4 regions of the Bacillus sp. SD127 genome follow, and region 1 is predicted to be linked to each of the others. Evidence: predicted binding sites of a transcription regulator. Region 1 holds the regulator's gene; each other region holds the start of a gene.
What was found. The regulator Rex, encoded in region 1, represses fermentation and respiration genes when NADH is low (regulators of the CRP and FNR family bind a similar motif). The targets are predictions, from matches to a motif close to TTGTGAAATATTTCACAA.
Positions count from the first base shown of each region.

Region 2: ACQVGS_RS02185 (nitrate/nitrite transporter) is a predicted target of Rex. The motif match lies at 1,441-1,458, and genes of this name have one in related genera.
Region 3: ACQVGS_RS01810 (formate/nitrite transporter family protein) is a predicted target of Rex. The motif match lies at 1,396-1,413, and genes of this name have one in related genera.
Region 4: ACQVGS_RS20390 (L-lactate dehydrogenase) is a predicted target of Rex. The motif match lies at 1,109-1,126, and genes of this name have one in related genera.

Region 1 is NZ_CP191226.1:3,628,828-3,631,961, reverse strand. It holds gene ACQVGS_RS18875 (ABC-F family ATP-binding cassette domain-containing protein) at 1-586, opposite strand, end outside; gene moaC (cyclic pyranopterin monophosphate synthase MoaC) at 713-1,225, shown strand; gene ACQVGS_RS18865 (redox-sensing transcriptional repressor Rex) at 1,222-1,869, shown strand; gene tatAY (sec-independent protein translocase protein TatAY) at 1,891-2,064, shown strand; gene tatC (twin-arginine translocase subunit TatC) at 2,071-2,829, shown strand; gene ACQVGS_RS18850 (DUF4305 domain-containing protein) at 2,874-3,065, opposite strand; gene ACQVGS_RS18845 (CPBP family intramembrane glutamic endopeptidase) at 3,062-3,134, opposite strand, start outside.
Region 2 is NZ_CP191226.1:413,526-416,659, reverse strand. It holds gene fnr (fumarate/nitrate reduction transcriptional regulator Fnr) at 1-79, opposite strand, end outside; gene ACQVGS_RS02185 (nitrate/nitrite transporter) at 190-1,377, opposite strand; gene argS (arginine--tRNA ligase) at 1,511-3,134, opposite strand, start outside.
Region 3 is NZ_CP191226.1:342,562-345,695, forward strand. It holds gene sacT (sac operon transcriptional antiterminator SacT) at 1-542, shown strand, start outside; gene ACQVGS_RS01810 (formate/nitrite transporter family protein) at 581-1,348, opposite strand; gene scrA (PTS system sucrose transporter subunit IIBC) at 1,648-3,033, shown strand; gene sacA (sucrose-6-phosphate hydrolase) at 3,030-3,134, shown strand, end outside.
Region 4 is NZ_CP191226.1:3,938,796-3,941,929, reverse strand. It holds partial or broken gene amyE (alpha-amylase) at 1-800, shown strand, start outside; gene ACQVGS_RS20390 (L-lactate dehydrogenase) at 1,168-2,133, shown strand; gene ACQVGS_RS20385 (L-lactate permease) at 2,166-3,134, shown strand, end outside.

The DNA.
Region 1 (3,134 bases):
CAATGTCCAGATGGTTGGTCGGCTCATCTAGAATGAGAAGATCAGGCTGTGTTAACAGAAGCTTACCCAAGGCCAGTCTTGTTTTCTGACCTCCGCTCAGGCTTTGCACCTGCGTTGAATCGTCAAAATGGCTGAAGCCGAGACCGTGCAGCACAGATCTGACATCTGCTTCATACTGATAGCCGCCTTTATCTTTAAATTCCTGCTGAAGACGGTCGTAGGTTTTCATGATGCTTTCCAGTTCACTTGGGTCAGCTGCCGCCATTTTTTCTTCTATGTTTCGCATTTCTTTTTCCATTGCTTTTAAGTGATCAAAAACAGTCAGCAGCTCTTCTTTTATGGTAAGCTTAGAATCCAAGCCGGTATGCTGGGCCAAATAGCCCATTGTGATATCTTTCGGCTTGATCATTTCACCCTTTTCATATGAAAGGTGACCTGCGATAATTTTAAGGAGTGTAGATTTCCCAGCGCCGTTTCTTCCTACAATTGCGACGCGATCACGGTTTCTGACTTCCAGCTTTATATTGTTTAAAATAGTATCAGCACCAAATGATTTGGAAAGCTGATTAATTTGTAAGATCATCATATTATTTCACCTCTGCTATAATAAGTTAAGTGTAGCTTATGAACCAGAACTCAGCAAACAATACATTGGCCGAATAAGACATAGAGAAGAAAATAGTGTATGATCTGTTTAAGGAGAGTTTTTACTATGAATGGATTTTCTCATTTTAATGAACAGGGCAGAGCCCAGATGGTGGATATCAGCGAAAAATCTTCGACTGTCCGTACTGCGGCGGCTGTATCAAGCGTACACATGAAGAGTGAAGTGTACGAGAAAATAAAAAGCCATGATATCGGCAAAGGAGATGTACTTGCTGTCGCTCAGGTGGCGGGTATTATGGCTGCGAAACAAACATCAAATATCATTCCGATGTGCCATCCGCTATCCTTGAGCGGGGTCGATATTTCGTTTGACTGGAAAATAAAAGAAACAGAAGTTATACTTCATATAAAAGCACAGGTCAAAACGAAAGGGAGTACAGGTGTGGAAATGGAAGCGCTAACTTCTGCATCGGTGTGTGCCCTTACTGTTTACGATATGTGCAAGGCGCTTGATAAGGGGATGGTCATCGGCCCTACCTGCTTGCTGGAAAAGACAGGCGGGAAAAACGGTGACTTTAAAAGAGAACTATCCGAGTATAATTTGGAGGACCAAAAATGAATAAGGATCAATCAAAAATTCCGCAGGCGACGGCAAAACGGCTGCCGCTTTATTATCGCTTTTTAAAGAATCTGCATGCGTCAGGAAAACAGCGTGTATCATCCGCTGAACTCAGCGATGCCGTAAAGGTTGATTCTGCCACGATTCGCAGGGATTTTTCCTATTTTGGAGCTCTTGGCAAAAAAGGATACGGATATAATGTCGATTATTTGCTGTCATTTTTCCGAAAAACGCTGGATCAGGATGAAATGACAGACGTTATCCTGATTGGTGTCGGGAACTTAGGAACAGCGTTTCTTCACTATAATTTCACAAAAAATAATAACACAAAAATTTCTATGGCTTTTGATATAAATGAGAGTAAAATAGGAACTGAGGTAGGCGGTGTGCCCGTCTTTAACCTCGATGATCTTGAAAAGCATGTAAAAGGCGAATCAGTTGCCATTCTGACAGTGCCCGCAGTTGCGGCCCAATCGATTACCGACAGATTGGTTGCGTTAGGGATCAAGGGTATTCTTAATTTTACGCCGGCCCGTTTGAATGTGCCGGAACACATTCGAATTCATCATATAGATTTAGCTGTAGAGCTTCAGTCACTGGTTTATTTCTTGAAGCATTATTCTGTTTTAGAGGAAATCGAGTAACCGGAAAGGAGGAGCCCAAATATGCCGATCGGTCCTGGAAGCCTTGCTGTTATCGCAATCGTTGCTCTGATTATCTTTGGCCCCAAAAAGCTGCCTGAGTTGGGAAAAGCGGCTGGAGACACACTTCGTGAATTCAAAAACGCTACTAAAGGATTAGCGAGTGATGATGAGGAAAAAAAGAAAGAGAATCAGTAAGTTAGGATGACACAAATGAAAGTGAATCAAATGTCGCTGCTGGAGCATATTGCGGAGCTTCGAAAACGATTGCTGGTTGTGGCGCTGGCGTTTGTCGTTTTCTTTATCGCGGGATTTTTTTTAGCGAAGCCGATTATAGTGTATCTGCAAGAAACGGATGAAGCGAAGGAGCTCACGCTCAATGCGTTTAATCTGACAGACCCGCTTTATGTGTTTATGCAGTTTGCGTTTATCATCGGGATTGTCCTGACTTCGCCGGTTATTCTCTATCAGCTTTGGGCTTTTGTGAGCCCGGGCCTCTATGAAAAGGAGCGCAAAGTAACGCTCAGCTACATTCCGATCTCTATTTTGCTGTTTTTAGCGGGTTTATCTTTTTCCTATTATATTTTATTTCCTTTTGTTGTCGATTTTATGAAACGGATATCTCAGGATTTGAATGTCACTCAGGTGATTGGAATTAATGAATATTTTCATTTTCTTCTGCAGCTGACGATTCCGTTTGGACTGTTGTTTCAAATGCCGGTCATCCTTATGTTTTTGACAAGGCTTGGAATTGTGACACCGATGTTCTTAGCGAAAATCAGAAAGTATGCGTACTTTACGCTGCTTGTGATTGCTGCTCTGATCACACCACCTGAGCTTTTGTCTCATATGATGGTGACTGTTCCGCTCTTGATTTTGTATGAAATCAGTATTTTAATATCGAAGGCTGCCTATCGGAAAGCGCAGAAAAACAGTGCTGCCGATCAGGACGTTTCTTCTTAGCCAACATAAAAAATCCATTTCTCATAGAGAGAAATGGATTTTCTTTATTTCTGGTTCTTCTTTATTTTAAATGAAAAGGCGAACATCTTAAAAGAAATGCTGATGTTGTATGCAGCGAACACCATCAGCAGGATGGAGTAAAATGACCACATGCTGCCTGGCGAGCTTGCGGCGAGATAAGTAAAGATGCACCCTACGGCAAAGTAGATCATTCCCCACACTATCGGGTTTCTCATGAAAATAATCCTCCAATAATCAATTGCATTTGTGTGCTTTGCTGTTCAAGGTATTTCTGAACAGGCTCA
Region 2 (3,134 bases), 1.1 Mb from region 1:
TGCTGATGGATTCCAGCAATTGATGAAGATCACTGGAAATAAGATCCTTATCAGATGTTCGAACAGAGAGAAAGTTCATAAGCTCACCTCGAAGAAAAGTCACGTTGTGTATCTATTGTAACGTGAAATCATTTGCGCTTTTCAGAAAAAACTTACAATCTCGTGAATTCCCCAATCGCCGGCGGCCCGTCAGTTTACGCTGTGCCCGCTTCTCTCTGTGTGTGTTTTCATTCTTTCCTGCCAATACATCCATATGACAATGACAAAGCTTGCTAACGCGACTTCCGAAAGCGCCATAAATCCGATGGCGTATTGTCCCGTCGCCTGAAATACACTCGCCAGAATCAGCGGAGGGAAAAAGCCGCCTAATCCGCCCATGGCAGACACAACTCCGTTGGCGATTCCCGCCTGCTTAGAAAAATAGAAAGGAACCAGTTTAAAAACCGTCCCGTTTCCAATCCCGGAGCACACCGCAACCGTTAACGCCCCAAAGGCATAAATGCCGATCGTCGGCGAAAACGACAGGATGACGCCCGATAATGTCAGGCCGGCAAAGACAAACATCAGGATGCGGAGCGGACTCACTTTATCAGCCAGCCACCCGCCCGCCGGCCTGAGCAGCGTGGATACAGCAATAAAACCTGCCGTCCGCAGCCCGGCATCCGCAGGACTCAGATCAAACTGCTCAACAAGAAAGTTTGGCAGATAGATTGTAAAAGCGACAAAGGCGCCAAACGTAATAAAATAAAAGAGACTCAGAAACCACAGCACATGATTTCGGTAAACGGCTTTGATTTGAGTCTTTACGGACACCTTCACTTTCTTCTCATGCCGGTCACCGAAGAAAAAGTGCAGCAAAGCAAATAAAGCCAACAGAGCCATATACATTTGCACCGTACTTTTCCACCCCGCCGCTTGAGCAATCACGGGAGCTGCAAATGTAGTGATCGCGGTTCCGATATTCCCGGCACCGTAAATACCGTTTACAACGCCATGTTTTTCTTTAGGATAGTACTTCGGAAGAGATGTAACCCCAATGGAAAAAACGGCTCCCCCAATCCCTAAGAAAAAACCGCCCGCGATTAAATCAAACAGGGAATCTGCAATACTGATCCAAAATACAGGGAATAAAAGCAATATAAAGCTGATCATAAAAATGATCCGCGCGCCAAACCTGTTGGTCAAATACCCCAGCGGAATGCGGAGAAGCGATCCTAATATAACGGGTATGGCCGTTACCAAGGAAATTTCGCCTTTGCTCAAATGAATATCTAATGTGATTTGGGAAATAAGTGACGAAATCAGCACCCAAACCATAAACCCTGCCACCAAGCTTAATGACTGCAGCGATAATTGAAAGTGTTGACGGTTAATCATTCGGCTTGCCCCTTTCACTGATTCAATAATCAGCCTTATCATACAAAAACTCGGCGAGGAAGATTGTGAACTATATCACACGATTTTTTAACAAAAAAGGACAAAGCCCTCTGGCTTTGTCCTTTCAGCTTGATTACATTTTTTCAGGAGCCGATACGCCGATCAATTGAAGCGCGTTGTTCAGCGTGATTTGCGTTGCTTTCATTAAAGCTAAGCGCGCACGGCTTTTCTCTTCGTTTTCAGGGTCGATGACTTTCTCCGCATTGTAGAAGCTGTGCAGAGCTGAAGCCAAGTCATAAATATAATTCGTCACACGGTGCGGAATTCGTTTTTCCGCCGCTTCCGCCACTGCCTCTGGGAAGCCGCCGATTGTTTTCAGCAGATCATATTCTTTTTCTGATTGAATAGGGCTGAAATCTAGATCCGCCGCCGGTGTGAGTCCTTGTTCTTCCCCTTGGCGAAGCATGCTGCAAATGCGGGCATGTGCGTATTGCGCATAATACACAGGGTTTTCGTTAGATGTTGATACAGCAAGATCCAAGTCAAAATCCATATGCGTATCAGCGCTGCGCATCGCGAAGAAATAACGCACGGCATCAAGGCCGACTTCGTCAATCAGGTCGCGCATCGTTACCGCTTTCCCCGTCCGTTTGCTCATTTTCATTTTCTCGCCGTTTTTGTAAAGGTGCACGAGCTGAATGATTTCTACTTCCAACGTTCCTTTTTCATAGCCAAGCGCTTCGATTGCCGCTTTCATACGCGGGATGTAGCCGTGGTGGTCGGCGCCCCATACGTTGACCAGCTTATCAAAGCCGCGGTCAAGCTTGTCCTTATGGTAGGCGATATCAGGAAGCAGGTATGTGTATGTGCCGTCCTTTTTGATCAGTACTCGGTCTTTGTCATCTCCGAACGTTGTGGAACGGAACCAAGTCGCACCGTCTTCCTCATAGACATGGCCTTTCTCACGCAGCGCGTCCAGCGCCTTATCGATTTTTCCGTTTTGGTACAGTGATGTTTCAGAATACCACACGTCAAACGGCACGCGGAAGTTTTCCAAGTCTACGCGAAGCTTCTCCAGCTCGTATTTCAAACCGTACTCACGGAAAAATGCGAGGCGTTCGCTTTCTTCTTCGTTGACGAAACGGTCGCCGTATTCCTCAGCGAGACGCTTTCCGATTGAAATGATATCCTCACCGCGGTAGCCGTCCTCCGGCATCGGTTTTTCCAGTCCAAGCGCTTCAAAGTAACGGACTTCTACAGAAAGCGCCAGGTTGTTAATCTGGTTTCCGGCATCGTTAATGTAGTATTCGCGGCTCACATCGTAACCCGCTTTTGCAAGCACATTGCACAAGGAATCGCCGACAGCCGCACCGCGCGCGTGGCCTAAGTGAAGGTCCCCCGTCGGATTTGCAGATACGAATTCCACTTGAACGCGTTCGCCGTTTCCGATGTTTGTTTCTCCATACGCGTCTCCCGCTTCCAATACAGACGGGATCAGCTTCGTTAAATATTGATTGTTCATATAGAAATTGATAAAACCAGGACCGGCGATATCAAGCTTTTCAATAGAAGCCTTTCCTTTATCAAAAGAAGCGACAATTTCCTCAGCGATTTGGCGCGGCGCTTTTTTCGCGATTCTCGCGAGCTGCATCGCCATATTTGTTGAATAATCGCCGTGTGTTTTATCCTTCGGTGTTTCTAAAATGACATTTGGAATCTGGCTTTCTTCAGCCAGTCCCGCTTTCAGAACGGCTGCT
Region 3 (3,134 bases), 980 kb from region 1:
ATTTGTCCTTTGCGATCGAAAGGATTCAAAATGGGCTGCTTGTGCAAAATAAATTATTGCATGAGATAAAGGCGCTCTATAAAAAAGAATACGAGATCGGCCTGTGGGCGATCGGACATGTAAAAGAGACATTGGGCGTGTCTCTGCCTGAAGATGAAGCGGGTTATATTGCCCTTCACATCCATACGGCAAAGATGGATGCAGAGAGTATGTATTCAGCGCTGAAGCATACGACGATGATAAAAGAAATGATAGAGAAAATAGAAAACTACTTTAATCGAAAGGTGGATGAAAACAGCATTTCCTATCAACGCCTTGTCACGCATTTGCGATACGCGGTCAGCCGGTTGGAATCAAATGAAGCGTTTCATGCCATGGACGAAGAGATGCTTTATTTCATCCAAAAAAAGTATTCATTTGCCTATCAATGTGCGCTGGAGCTGGCGGAGTTTCTGAAAAATGAATATCAATTACATTTGCCGGAGTCCGAGGCCGGCTATATCACGCTGCATGTCCAGCGTCTTCAAGATCTCTCGGAATAACCGCTTTGACTTGCAGGGAGTGATCTCTGGAAGTTTTTTTATTGATCGGCATTCAGCATGTGATACATCCAGCCCATCATCACAATTCCTGCGGCCAGATTGCCGAGTGTAACAGGAATTAAGTTTCTGGCTGCTCCCGCCAGTGTGACTGTATCAGGGTGATCGATCAAAAGTGAGATCGCAAATGTGCACATATTGGCAATGCTGTGTTCAAAACCGGAAATAAAAAAGCAGAAAACGAAAAGCATCATGGCAAACAGCTTTGCCCCTTCTCCTTTGAGAGACATCGGAATGAAAAAAGCGAGACATACAAGCCAATTGCACAGCATTCCTCGGAAAAACAGCTCTGAGGCAGGCGGCTCTATCTTGTGCTCTGCCAGATGAATCAAAAAGGAATGGGATGCCCCCTCGAAGAGCCCGGTTGCGCTGATAAGTATCGCAAACAAAACGGCTCCGATCAAATTGCCGGTATAGCTGAAAAACCACAGGTACAGGGTGTCTCGCCAGCTGATTTTTTTCCGGAGTGCGGTATAAGTAAAATAAAAGGTGTTGCCGGTGAATAAATCCCCGCCTCCGTAGGCAATTAATACAATAGCAGCTCCAAATGTCACAGCGGCAGCCGGAAAGGCAAACGGTGAGTCAGCAATAGAGAAATAGCTGCCTGTTTTGCTTGCGGCTGTAATGCCAAAACCGATAAACATGCTGGCCAAAATGGATCTGAGCAAATAACGGATTTTGCTTGAAACGAATATGTTTTGTTTTCTTAAAGCATACTGTTCAACCTTTTGCAATGCTTGAGTTTCCATTGTCTTTTCCTGCTTTCTTTGATAGATGAGCATAGTATAGCACGATATTGTGAAGTATTTCACAATTAATATTTACGACTTTTTGTCTAAATGTTTTACATCACTTTTTATCTAAAAAAACAGTTGACGAAAACGCTGTCATCAATTATGATGAAAGCGTATTCTTTATTTGAATAAGCGGGATTGTGACTGGTAAAGCAGGCAAGACCTAAAATTTGCGTAAATGAAAAAGGATCGCTGTGTCCTTTATTCGTTGGCGAATTTTAGGTCTTTTTTGTTTATAAAAGGGGGAGAAGAAGATGGATTACAAAGAGACTGCAAAACGCCTCATTGAGCTTCTCGGGGGACAAGAAAACATTATCAGCGCGGCTCATTGTGCGACAAGACTGCGTTTGGTGATCAGGGATGAATCAAAGATTGACCAATCGCAAGTGGAAGAGCTTGAAGGCGTCAAAGGCGCTTTCAGCAGTTCAGGCCAATACCAGATTATTTTTGGAACAGGCCTTGTCAATAAAGTGTATGACGCTTTTTCTAAGGAAGCCGATGTAGAGCGTGAAGAACATGTGAATCACCAGGATGCTGCTAAAGAGAAACTGAACCCTGCGGCGAGATTTGCGAAAACGCTTTCGAATATTTTTGTTCCGATCATTCCAGCCATCGTAGCCAGCGGCCTGTTAATGGGGTTATTGGGAATGATCAATGCCTTTCATTGGATGAGTAAGGACTCTGCGCTGCTGCAGCTCCTCGATATGTTTTCAAGCGCGGCATTTATCTTCCTGCCGATTTTGATCGGGGTCAGCGCTTCAAAAGAGTTTGGAAGCAATCCGTATTTAGGAGCGGTCATCGGGGGAATCATGATACACCCCACTCTTTTGAATCCATGGGGTCTGGCGGAAGCATCACCTGATTATATGCATCTTTTCGGGTTTGATATCGCGCTTCTCGGATATCAGGGAACTGTCATCCCTGTTCTGCTGGCAGTTTACGTCATGAGCAAGGTAGAGAAATGGACAAGAAAAGTGGTTCCGCATGCGGTCGATTTGCTTGTTACGCCTTTTGTTACTGTCATTGTCACCGGGTTTGTCGCATTTATTGCCATCGGTCCTCTAGGAAGAGCGCTTGGCTCCGGTATTACTGTTGCTTTAACATATGTGTATGATCATGCCGGTTTTGTCGCAGGCCTTCTTTTCGGCGGCACCTATTCACTGATCGTCCTGACAGGTGTTCATCACAGCTTCCATGCGATTGAGGCGGGGCTTATTTCAGATCTTGGCAGGAACTATTTATTGCCGATTTGGTCTATGGCGAATGTCGCCCAAGGCGGGGCAGGCCTTGCCGTCTTCTTTTTAGCGAAAAAGGCAAAAACGAAGGAAATCGCTCTTCCGGCGGCATTTTCCGCTTTTCTAGGCATTACAGAGCCTGTCATTTTCGGAGTGAACCTTCGATACCGGAAGCCGTTTATCGCCGCCATGATCGGGGGCGCGTTGGGCGGCGCGTATGTCGTATTTACACATGTTGCTGCAAACGCTTACGGGTTAACAGGCATTCCGATGATTGCCATTGCAGCACCGTTTGGCTTTGGAAATCTAGTAAACTATATGATAGGAATGGTTATTGCAGCAGTATCAGCATTCATTGCGGCGTTTGTCATGAAAATTAACGAAGATGAGGAGAGAAAAAAATGACAGCACATGATCAGAAGCTGCGTCGCCGGGCTTATGAAGAAATTGAGAAAAAAGAACATATTGCTGACAGCGATCCGCACCGCCAGCACTTTCACATCATG
Region 4 (3,134 bases), 310 kb from region 1:
AGATATTCATGAATCAGCGCGGCCCTGAAGGTGCTGTTTTGGCAAATGCATCTTCATCACCAGTTTCCATTCATACTTCAACGGATTTACCTGATGGCAGCTACGATAATAAAGCCGGGGATGGTTCGTTTAAAGTAACAGATGGCATACTGACAGGTACAATCAGCGGCAGAGGTGTGGTTGTGCTTTATGCGGAAGATACCGCAAATGTACCTAATGTCTTCCTCGAGAATTATCAAACAGGTGTAACCCATTCTTTCTATGATGATCAGCTAACGGTAACTCTGCGTGCCGACGCTCATACCGCAAAAGCTGCTTATCAAATAAATCATGGTGATGAGACACAGTTTAAGGACGGGGATCAATTAATGATCGGAAAAGGGGACCCGTTTAATACAACATACAAGGTCACTTTAACAGGAACGAACAGTGATGGAGCATCTGGGACAAAAGAATATACTTTTGTAAAAACAGACCCATCTTCTGAGAAAAGAATAGGCTATCAAAACCTAAATAATTGGAGTCAAGTTAATGCATATGTATACAAGGAGAATGGGGGGCAGGCAATAGAATTGACCGGATCTTGGCCGGGAAAAGCAATGAGTAAGAATGCAGACGGCATTTACACTCTGACGTTATCGGCGGATACTGATACAAAAAACGCCAAAGTGATTTTTAACAACGGCAGCGCCCAAGTACCTGGCCAGAATCAACCTGGTTTTGATTACGTGCAAAATGGTTTATATAATGACTCTGGCTTAAATGGTTCTTTGCCCCATTTAGTCCGGACATTTCGTTAACAACAATACCCTAAAGTGAACAATCGCTTACTTTATCTGTTTGGAGATCACCATGTATAGGCTCCGGCAATGTCAGATCGATGCGTCACAATCATGATAAATAATGAGCATTCACATTGCCGGATACAATGCTTTTTGAGGAAAGCAGCGAAAGAAACTAACAAACATTCCTTCTTTGTCTTGCGATTCTCATGCTGAAAATCACTCAAGAAAACGGTAAGAAACTATCATAGATAGTTTCTTTTTTTGTTCATAAATCAGACAAATCTTTTCTCTTGCAAAAGTTTGTGAAATGTTGCACAATATAAATGTGAAATACTTCACAAACAAACACCAAAGAAAAACAAACACTGGAGGATGAGGATAAATGATGAATGAACGTGTAAATAAAGTAGCTTTAATCGGAGCGGGTTTTGTTGGAAGCAGTTATGCATTTGCGTTAATTAACCAAGGGATCACAGATGAACTTGTGGTCATTGATTTAAATAAAGAAAAAGCAATGGGCGATGTAATGGATTTAAACCACGGAAAGGCGTTTGCGCCGCATCCGGTCAAAACATCTTTCGGAACATATGAAGACTGCAAGGATGCTGATATTGTCTGCATCTGCGCCGGCGCAAACCAAAAGCCTGGTGAGACACGCCTTGAATTAGTAGAAAAGAACTTAAAGATCTTCAAAGGAATCGTCAGTGAAGTCATGGCGAGCGGATTTGACGGCATTTTCTTAATCGCGACAAATCCGGTTGATATTCTGACGTATGCAACATGGAAATTCAGCGGCCTGCCAAAAGAGCGAGTGATCGGAAGCGGCACAACACTTGATTCTGCGAGATTCCGTTACATGCTGAGCGAATACTTCGGTGCAGCGGCACACAATGTGCACGCTCATATTATCGGCGAACACGGTGATACTGAGCTTCCTGTCTGGAGCCACGCGAATATCGGCGGAGTGCCGGTCAGTGAACTGGTTGAGAAAAACGAAGCATACAAACAAGAAGAGCTTGACCAGATCGTGGATGACGTGAAAAACGCCGCTTATCATATCATTGAGAAAAAAGGCGCGACGTATTACGGGGTAGCCATGAGCCTTGCGCGAATCACTAAAGCGATTCTTCATAATGAAAACAGCATTTTAACAGTCAGCACATATTTGGACGGACAATACGGAGCAGATGACGTGTACATCGGAGTGCCGGCTGTCGTCAACCGCGGCGGAGTCGCTGGCATCACTGAGCTGAACTTAAATGAGAAAGAAAAAGAGCAGTTTAACCACAGCGCCAACGTGCTCAAAAACATTTTGAAACCGCATTTTGCAGAACAAAACGTCAATTAGAACGCAACTATAGAGTAAAGGGCTGATTGTCAATGTGGGAGCAGTTGTATGATCCGTTTGGAAACGAGTATGTGAGCGCACTGGTTGCGCTCACACCGATTCTCTTTTTTCTCTTAGCTTTAACCGTTTTTAAGATGAAAGGCATTCTTGCGGCATTTCTGACCCTAGCCGCCAGCTTTTTGGTTGCCGTATTGGCATTTCATATGCCGGTTGAAAAAGCCGTTTCTTCTGTTTTATTAGGCATCGGAAGCGGTTTGTGGCCGATCGGCTACATTGTCCTGATGGCAGTGTGGCTCTATAAAATCGCTGTGAAAACCGGGAAGTTTACCATTATTCGTTCCAGCATTGCCGGCATTTCGCCTGACCAAAGATTACAGCTATTATTAATCGGTTTTTGTTTTAACGCATTTTTGGAAGGTGCGGCCGGCTTTGGTGTTCCGATTGCAATTAGTGCGGCGCTGCTCGTAGAACTTGGCTTTAAACCGTTAAAGGCGGCGGCGCTCTGTTTGATTGCGAATGCTGCCTCTGGAGCCTTTGGCGCGATCGGGATACCGGTGATTACAGGCGCGCAAATTGGAGACTTGTCTTCTCTTGAGCTGTCTCGGGCATTGATCTGGACACTGCCGATGATTACTTTTCTGATTCCGTTTTTACTCGTGTTCTTATTAGACCGGATGAAGGGAATCAAACAAACCTGGCCTGCCTTGTTGGTTGTCAGCGGTATATATACAGCGGTTCAGACGCTGACAATGGCTGTGCTCGGACCGGAATTAGCTAACATTTTGGCGGCGCTGTTCAGTATGGGCGGGCTTGCGCTCTTCCTGCGCAAGTGGCAGCCGAAACAGATTTACCGTGAGCAGGGAGCCGAAGAAACCGGTGAGAAAAAGAGATACAGCGCCGCAGACATTGCCAAAGCGTGGTCTCCTTTCTACATTTTAACTGCGGCGATCACCATCTGGAGCCTTCCTGCATTCAAAGCGCTTTTCCAAGAAGGCGGGCTC